One region of the Rhizobium leguminosarum genome, then DNA from elsewhere that is predicted to be linked to it. Evidence: predicted binding sites of a transcription regulator. Region 1 holds the regulator's gene; each other region holds the start of a gene.
What was found. The regulator LexA, encoded in region 1, represses DNA repair genes until DNA is damaged. The targets are predictions, from matches to a motif close to TGTTCNNNNTGTGTTCNG.
Positions count from the first base shown of each region.

Region 1 (2,201 bases):
CGGCGTCATCAGGCTGATTTTCGCATTCGACGCCGCGATATCGACGCCGAAACCGGTTTTCTCGACTGCCGATTGCGCCACCGCAAGGCTGACGAAGGCAGCGAAGGCGGCCGGCTCCGGCGTGCAAAGCGCGATCTCGACTATGCCGGTGACGCCATTGACATGCGCCTCCAGCGCGGCGCGGTCGGCCGGCAGCGGATTGACGCGCTCGACGGTGAAAAGCAGGAGATCAGGCGCGCGCAGGTCGCCGGCAAAAGCCAGCTTGAAGCCGGCAATCGTCTCAGAACCGTCCGGCATCGTCATCGGCCGGGTGAACTGCAGCATCTCGCCGGCGCTCGATCCGTTGCCGACGAAATCCTGATGATCGATGCCGGCATCCTTGCTGCCGAAAGCCAGCCCCGAAAGCCCCTCCGCGCCGCAGCGGAAACGGAAGGCCTGGTTGCGGGCCGTGAAGACATTGCCTTGGCGCGCCGACGCCTCGCTCTCCTTGACGCTCGCAATCCCGAGCGGCTCCAGATAGGTCTTGTCGGCAAAAAAGACGCAGGCATTCTCCGTTCCGAAGGGATGGCGCGCATCGGCGGCAACGGTGAAGCCGAGCTTGCCGAGCCTCTCGCGCGCCAGATCGATGTTGACGACCGGCAGCACGACATGATCCAGCGGGTGCGGTTTGGCGGAATGCGCGTTCATGATCTCCCTCCTGGAAAGATCAAGAGATGTGCAGCGCCACCCTCAATACAAGACTTGTGTCCCAATCCGGCGAATGAAAATAAAAATCTCAACGAGTTGGCACCAAGTTTTACGGAAATTTAGCTACTTGCGGAACACATATGGAACATATAGTGTCTGTTCTGGATTTGTTTCAATCACGAGGTCACAACGTCGATGCTCACGCGCAAACAACAGGAGCTTCTCCTTTTCATTCATGAGCGCATGAAGGAATCCGGCGTTCCGCCATCTTTCGACGAAATGAAGGATGCCCTGGACCTCGCCTCCAAGTCCGGGATTCATCGCTTGATTACAGCGCTTGAGGAGCGAGGCTTCATTCGCCGCCTACCGAATCGCGCCCGCGCGCTCGAGGTCATCAAGCTTCCGGAGGCCTACAGCCCGAGCATTCAGCCCCGGCGCGGCTTTTCGCCGAGCGTCATCGAGGGCAGCCTCGGCAAGCCGCAGCCGGTCGCCACTCCTGCTCCCGCAAAACCCGTCGCCGACAACGGCAACTCGGTCTCCGTGCCGGTCATGGGCCGAATCGCTGCCGGTGTGCCGATCTCGGCGATCCAGAACAATACCCACGACATCGTCGTTCCGGCCGACATGCTCGGCTCCGGTGAACATTATGCGCTCGAGGTCAAGGGCGATTCGATGATCGACGCCGGCATCTTCGACGGCGACACCGTGATCATCCGCAACGGCAGTACCGCAAGTCCGGGCGACATCGTCGTTGCTCTCGTCGACGACGAAGAAGCGACACTCAAGCGCTTCCGCCGCAAGGGCGCCTCGATCGCGCTGGAAGCGGCCAACCCGGCTTACGAGACCCGGATTTTCGGGCCGGACCGTGTCAAGGTTCAGGGTAAACTCGTCGGTCTCATTCGCCGCTATCACTGACATTGGCCAGGCCGGATTCGGTAAAACTGTTGCTGCGCCAGTCATAGGCACGATGGCGCATCCATGGCCGCGACAATGCATCGAATGCGGTTGCGACCTCCAGGCCGGTGTCCGTGAAGCGCAACTCGATGGAACCGGTCCTGCGCAGCGTCTCACCGGTGAAGAGCGTCGCACCTGAGCGGCAATTGTTGAAGCGAAGGCGGACCGACGTCACGACGATATCGGCAGCGTCGCATGCCGGGCCGAGATAGGCAGCGTTGTCGATGACGGTTACCACCTGACCATTGCCGAGCCTTGATATGCACCAGGCCTTCTTGACGCAGGAAAAGCGGTTTGCGTCACCGCCCGCTGCGGCCGTCCGCATCGCGGTCCTTGCTTCGTTCTGCTGATCGCGGGAAAGCCTGACGCGGCGGTCTTCTCCCTCAGGCGGGATAGCAGGACCATCCAGCATCTTCGGCGGATCATGCCTCGGCAGGACCAGCGCTCTCTGCCACTGGTCGAAGATGAAGTCCGACGGTCTTTCACGGTTGGACGCCATTGCCGCCGCCTCGACGACCGCGACGAGACTGCCATCCTCCGAAATCACCAGATCCGGCGGC
Region 1 covers NZ_CP016286.1:1,246,241-1,248,441, reverse strand. The annotation lists gene BA011_RS06380 (VOC family protein) at 1-687, opposite strand, end outside; gene lexA (transcriptional repressor LexA) at 883-1,602, shown strand; gene BA011_RS06370 (ComEC/Rec2 family competence protein) at 1,583-2,201, opposite strand, start outside.

Region 2 (2,201 bases), 180 kb from region 1:
GCCGGCACGCTCGCCACCTCGATCGGAAAAGCCCAGCTGATCGGCGTTATTGCCGCCAATCTGCTGCTGACCTTCCTGATGCTGCTCATCGCCGAAAGGCTGGACCGTTTTCTCGGCGTCACCGGCCGGGCGATCCTGACACGGCTTCTCGGCGTCATCCTCGCCGCCCTTGCCGCACAATTCGTCGTCGACGGCGCGAAGTCGGCGTTCAATCTGATCAGCGCGACGCCGCATTGAAAAGGGCTGCCTACCCGGGTTTAAATCATCTGCCGAGAAATCAAAGAAAAAAGAGCATGATGCCATCCAAGGCATCATGCTCTCTCATGTCTTTCACAAAACCAGGGAAGGCGGTCAATCAGAACGGGATATCGTCGTCGAGATCCCGCGAGAAGTTGCCGCCGCTGCCACCGCCGCGGCTCGGCGATGAAGCGGGAGCCGGGGCGCCGTAATCGTCGCCATAATCGTTGCCGCCGGCGGCACTGCCACGGCCGCCGCTCGCGCCGCCGCCTTCACCGCGGCCGTCGAGCATCGTCAGTGTCGAACCGAAACCCTGCAGCACCACTTCCGTGCTGTAGCGATCCTGGCCCTGCTGGTCCTGCCATTTGCGGGTCTGCAGCTGGCCTTCAATATAGAGCTTGGCGCCCTTCTTCACATATTGCTCGACGACCTTGCAAAGGCCCTCGTTGAAGACGACGACGGTGTGCCATTCGGTCTTCTCACGGCGCTCGCCGGAATTGCGGTCGCGCCAGGTCTCCGAGGTCGCGATACGAAGATTGGCGATCGGCCGGCCATCCTGTGTGCGGCGGATTTCCGGGTCCGCACCGACGTTTCCAATCAGAATTACCTTATTCACGCTACCAGCCATGCTTCTCACCCTGCCTGCCGCCCTGCCCGGCGGCGTTTAATCGATCGGCGCACCTTAAACCATCACGGACCGCCGATGCGCATGGGCGGCATTTAATCCACATGTTTATCCATCAGAACGCCGCATGCATCCATCAGGAATTTTGTTCTTTATTTGTTCTAGTTTATCCGTATGATCCTGTCAACAGAATCGAAAACCTTGAGCCCTTGCGGATATTCAGCCTCGACTCGCCCGTCGGCATCACTAAATAAGGGCTGTCATCCAGAAAACCAAAGCAGAGACGATGAGCGAACTGAAGACGATCTCCATCCGCGGCGCGCGCGAGCATAATCTCAAGAGCATCGATCTCGATCTGCCGCGTAACAAGCTGATCGTCATGACCGGGCTTTCGGGTTCCGGCAAATCCTCGCTTGCCTTCGACACGATCTATGCTGAGGGCCAGCGGCGCTATGTCGAGAGCCTGTCGGCCTATGCCCGGCAGTTCCTCGAAATGATGCAGAAGCCCGACGTCGACCAGATCGACGGGCTGTCGCCGGCGATCTCGATCGAGCAGAAGACCACCTCGCGCAATCCGCGCTCGACGGTCGGCACCGTCACCGAGATCTACGACTATATGCGCCTGCTCTTTGCCCGTGTCGGCGTTCCCTATTCGCCGGCGACCGGCCTGCCGATCGAGAGCCAGACCGTCAGCCAGATGGTCGACCGCATCCTCGATTTCGGCGAGGGCACCCGTCTTTATATTCTTGCGCCGCTCGTGCGCGGGCGCAAAGGTGAATACAAAAAAGAACTGGCCGAGCTGATGAAGAAGGGCTTCCAGCGCGTCAAGGTCGACGGGCAGTTCTACGAGATCGCCGAGGCGCCGGTGCTCGACAAGAAATACAAGCACGACATCGACGTGGTGGTCGACCGCATCGTCGTGCGCTCGGATGTCTCGGCGCGCCTGGCCGACAGTCTCGAAACCTGCCTGAAGCTCGCCGACGGGCTGGCGGTCGCCGAATTCGCCGACAAGCCGCTGCCGCCGGAAGAGACGTCGGCCGGCGGCTCGGCCAACAAGTCGCTGAACGAGACGCATGAACGCGTGCTGTTTTCGGAGAAGTTTGCCTGCCCGGTCTCGGGCTTCACCATTCCGGAGATCGAACCCAGGCTCTTCTCCTTCAACAATCCCTTCGGCGCCTGCCCGACCTGTGATGGCCTCGGCGCCCAGCAGAAGATCGATCCGGATCTGATCGTGCCCGAGCCCGAGCGGACGTTGCGCGACGGGGCGATCGCGCCTTGGGCCAAGTCGACCTCGCCCTATTACAACCAGACGCTCGAAGCGCTCGGCAAACATTACGGC
Region 2 covers NZ_CP016286.1:1,423,079-1,425,279, reverse strand. The annotation lists gene BA011_RS07210 (MarC family protein) at 1-237, shown strand, start outside; gene BA011_RS07205 (single-stranded DNA-binding protein) at 356-865, opposite strand; gene uvrA (excinuclease ABC subunit UvrA) at 1,149-2,201, shown strand, end outside.
Region 2: uvrA (excinuclease ABC subunit UvrA) is a predicted target of LexA. The motif match lies at 1,009-1,026, and genes of this name have one in related genera.

Region 3 (2,201 bases), 1.5 Mb from region 1:
GTAGCGCGCCTGCTCGGCCTCGTCGCGCACCGTGACCAGGCGCGGCCGCTCGGACGATTGGCGCTCGGTCCAGAGGTTCTTGGTGAAGCGCTCCGAGGCGAGATCGATGACGGCGTTGGCGGCGGCGAGGATCGGCTGCGTCGAGCGGTAGTTGCGGTCGAGCGTGACGATATTGGCGGCCGGGCTGAAGGCGGCGGGAAAGTCGAGAATATTGCGTATTGTCGCGGCACGGAAGGAATAGATCGATTGTGCGTCGTCGCCGACGACGGTCAGCCCCTGGCCCTGGGGCTTTAGCGCCAGCAGGATCGAGGCCTGCAGCCGATTGGTGTCCTGATATTCGTCGACCAGCACATGGTCGAAGCGGCTGCCGATATCCTCGGCAATCATCGCTTCGCCGACCATCTGCGCCCAGTAGAGCAGCAGGTCGTCGTAATCGAGCACGTTCTGGCTCTGCTTGGCCTCGACATAGCTGGCGAAAAGTTCGCGCAGCTGTTTCTCCCACGTCGCGCACCAGGGAAAGACGTCGCGCAGCACCAGGTCGAGCGCGGTTTCGGAATTCACCGCCCTGGAATAGATGGCAAGGCAGGTGCCTTTGGTGGGAAAGCGGCTTTCCGTCTTCGAGAAGCCGAGGTCGTGCCGGATCAGGTTCATCAGATCGGCGCTGTCTTCGCGGTCGTGGATGGTAAACCCAGGATCGAGACCGATCTGCTCCGCATAATCGCGCAACAGCCGCGCGCCGATGCCGTGGAAGGTGCCGGACCAGGAAAGCGCGTCCGCCATCACGCCGGCATTCGCACCAAGCACATCGCGGCAGATGCGCTCGACGCGTCGCGCCATCTCGGCGGCTGCCCGGCGCGAGAAGGTCATCAGCAGGATGCGGCGGGGATCGGCGCCCTTGACGATGAGATGGGCGACGCGATGCGCCAAGGTATTCGTCTTGCCGGAACCGGCGCCGGCAATGACCAGCAGCGGCCCGGCAATATGGCTGCCGTCGATGAGCGTGCCGTGCTCGACGGCCATGCGCTGCTGCGGATTGAGCTTTTCGAGATACATCCAGCCGTCCGGTCGGGCTCCCGCAGAATCACTGGGGAAAGATTAGATGTTCCTTGAATGTTCGCGATTGCCGTCCCTGTCAAGCGATCTGGCGCGCGAACAACATCTCAGTCGGGGAAATCCGGACCGATCTCGCGCCGCACCAGCTTCAGGCTGCGGTCCGGCTGAAGAATATAGGTTTCCTCCACGCGCTGGCCCGTCCCGTTATAGAATTGGTTGTAGACGACGCTGCCGACCGGCGATTTGCTAAGCTTCGTTCGCGGCTGGCCGCCATAGGTAATGCTGCCGGGAATGGGTTCCAGCGCCGGCGTATCCGCCGCGGAGCAGCCGGCAAGCAATGCCCCGCCAAACAAGGCGGGCAGAAGCGCTTTCATCGTCATCATCCCTCTTTCGACTGCCGCCAGATATGGAAACCGCGGCGCCTTTCGCCAAGGGTAGCCCATGCCACCGCGCAGGTATCGCTGTCGAGCAGGCTCTTCTTTTCCGGGGGGCGCAACGAACTGCGTCGCTGTCGCGTTAACAGACATCAACCAACATCAGGAAACGTTCACGGTGCTCGGCTTTCCAGCATTCACGGGGCATGACGAGCCCGGCCGGCAGGGCCACAGCGATGCCGCGACGCGCGCCTCGGTGGAGAGCGCCCTTCATGCGGCCGCCGACATCGAAGCCGGCGAAATCACCGTCAGCATATCGGGCTCCTATGTCATCCTCGAAGGCTTCGTGCGCCGGCGGGCCGACGTCGAGCGGGCGATCGAGATCGCCGAGGGCGTCGTCGGCCGAGGCTATGTGCGTGGTCGCCTGCTGCGACGCTAATGCATGTCGCGCAAAGCTGTGCAGCGGTTTTAGAACAGCCGCGCGCTCATGTCTTTCTGTTGGACGAGGGAACCAAAATGCTCCCCTGCGTGTTGAAATGCCGGACCTAAACGCTGGAGACTCTCATGCAGTTGCTTCCTCGCCTCTGGGCAACGACCTTGATAGTGGGTTGCGGTGTCCTTGCTGGCTCCGCCCATGCATCGCTCGAAACCGGCACGAATTATTCCGCTTTGCCGAAGGATCAGATCGCCCTCAACGAATATACCGGGGCCGTCGCCTGCACGCCGGTAGAGCCCCACTATCTCCCCTCCTTCATCCGCGCATCGGATGGCACG
Region 3 covers NZ_CP016286.1:4,736,861-4,739,061, forward strand. The annotation lists gene BA011_RS23015 (ATP-dependent helicase) at 1-1,053, opposite strand, end outside; gene BA011_RS23020 (hypothetical protein) at 1,161-1,427, opposite strand; gene BA011_RS23025 (BON domain-containing protein) at 1,606-1,866, shown strand; gene BA011_RS23030 (hypothetical protein) at 1,992-2,201, shown strand, end outside.
Region 3: BA011_RS23015 (ATP-dependent helicase) is a predicted target of LexA. The motif match lies at 1,101-1,118, and genes of this name have one in related genera.

Region 4 (2,201 bases), 1.3 Mb from region 1:
GCGGCGAGAACATCACCGAGATAAACATCAGCACAAGCCCCATCGTCACGTCGGAGGCGGACGAAACGGGGCGGGCGGAGGTGCTGTTCATCATGAAGTCCCTGTCACTCAGGATATTGATCGCTCAGGATCGTGCGACGGCCCTGTCGCACCAGTCCGCGAAGGCTGCGATCGCCGCTTCCGCGCCGATCTCATTCAGTGTTTCGTGCCGCATGTCCTGATATATCTCGGTGCTGATACGGGAGAAGCCTTGGGCTTTCAAATGGTTTGACAGCCAGTGCACGGCTTTTCCACGCTCCGTCGCCGGGTCTTCTCCGCCGCCGACGAGATGGATCGGCATGTCCCGCGGCAGCCGGTCGAGGTGGATTTTTTGTGGCGCGCGAAAGGTCAGCTCGAAGAGATCGAGCCAGAGAGAGACTGAGGCGTCAAGGCCGCAGAGCGGATCGGCGACATATTTGTCGACTTCATCAGGAAGACGCGACAGCCAGTCGAACTCGGTGCGGCGACCGGGAATGGATTTGCCCCAGGTGCCGAAGGTGAGCTTCGGCAGCAAGCCGCTCGGCACGTCGGAGCCCTTCAGCATGCGCTCGGCAAGGAGGACCGCCTGGGCGGCGCGGCCGGCAAGGCCGACGGCGAAATTCGAATTCCATACGGCGACGGCATCGAAGTCGGCCGGAGCCGTGACGACAGCATTGAGCGCGATGAGGCCGCCCATCGAATGGCCGAAGAGGACCACCGGCAGGCCGGGATGGCGGGAGGCCGCATGGCCGCGCATGGCGATGACGTCGCCGATCACCCTTTCGACCCCACCGCGCCGGGCAAAGCGGCCGATCGGCGCATCGGGCGCCGTCGTCTCGCCGTGGCCTCGGTGATCATGGACATAGACATGATAGCCGCGCGCCGCCATCGCCTCGGCAAAGGAGCGGTATCGTTTCGAATGTTCGGCCAAGCCATGGGATATCAACAGGATGCCGCGTGGAGCGGTGATGGCCTCAGCATGGTGATAGGCCAGCGACGCCCCTGGCACGGCGAGCCTTTGCGTTTCAGAAAACATGTGGGTCCTCCCGGCGGCAACAGACCAGATCGCCGGGCAATTGCAACATGGGCATTTGATTATCCGATAACAAATTGCGGCCTTGTTGCGATTCAGGGTTGCGGTCTTTTGATTTTGATGCTTATTTGTTCCTGTATTGTTCTTTTTTTGGGGGTTGAAATGAGCAGCATGCAGTTGCGTACCTTGACGTTTGCCGTGTCGATGGTTGTTGCCGGCGCCGGCGTGGCGCAGGAGGCCGGCGGGCGCACCCGCTTCATTCTGGCGGCGAGCTGGCAGCCGGCCTTTTGCCAGACGAACCAGAAGAAAGCCGAGTGCGCGAGCCAGACCGGCGAGCGCCCGGACGCGACGAACTTTTCGTTGCACGGACTTTGGCCGATGCGGCAGGATTATTGCGGCGTGAGCGCCGAGCAGAAGGCCGCCGACAAGGATGGCGACTGGAACAAGCTGCCGGAGGTCACGCTTGCGGCCGAGACGAAGTCGGCGCTCGCAAAGGCGATGCCCGGCACGCAATCCGGCCTGGAACGGCATGAATGGGTGAAGCATGGCACTTGCACGAAGATGAGCGCCGACGACTATTTCGGCGTCGGCATGCATCTCGTAAGCGCGCTCAACGCGTCGGCGGTGCGCGATCTTTTCGCCGCCAATATCGGCAAGCCGGTCAAGGCCGACGCGATCAAGGCGGCTTTCGACAAGAGCTTCGGGCCGGGTGCCGGCGACCGCGTCAAGATGAGCTGCCGGCGGGCCGGCAATGTCAGGATGATCAGCGAACTGACGATCGGGCTTTCGGAAGCGGCCGGGGCGGCATCGGCGAAAAGTGCCGGCCTTGCCGATCTGATCCAGGGTGCTGGAAAAACGTCGTTCGGTTGTGACGAGGGCGTCGTCGATGCTGCGGGCTTTTGACCGGAAATCCTGAGTAAACCGGGTTTCGGCGTTGCCCGCAGGCGCTGTTTCGCCTACATAGCGGCACAATCGAAGTTTCCCGCCCGGAGCAGCGCAGCATGGCACGTCAGTTCATCTATCATATGTCCGGCCTCAACAAGGCCTATGGCAACAAGAAGATCCTGGAGAATATCCACCTTTCGTTCTATCCGGATGCCAAGATCGGTATCCTTGGTCCGAACGGCGCGGGTAAATCCACCGTGCTGCG
Region 4 covers NZ_CP016286.1:2,498,330-2,500,530, reverse strand. The annotation lists gene BA011_RS12510 (DMT family transporter) at 1-91, opposite strand, end outside; gene BA011_RS12505 (alpha/beta fold hydrolase) at 125-1,054, opposite strand; gene BA011_RS12500 (ribonuclease T2 family protein) at 1,214-1,954, shown strand; gene ettA (energy-dependent translational throttle protein EttA) at 2,053-2,201, shown strand, end outside.
Region 4: BA011_RS12500 (ribonuclease T2 family protein) is a predicted target of LexA. The motif match lies at 1,181-1,198, and genes of this name have one in related genera.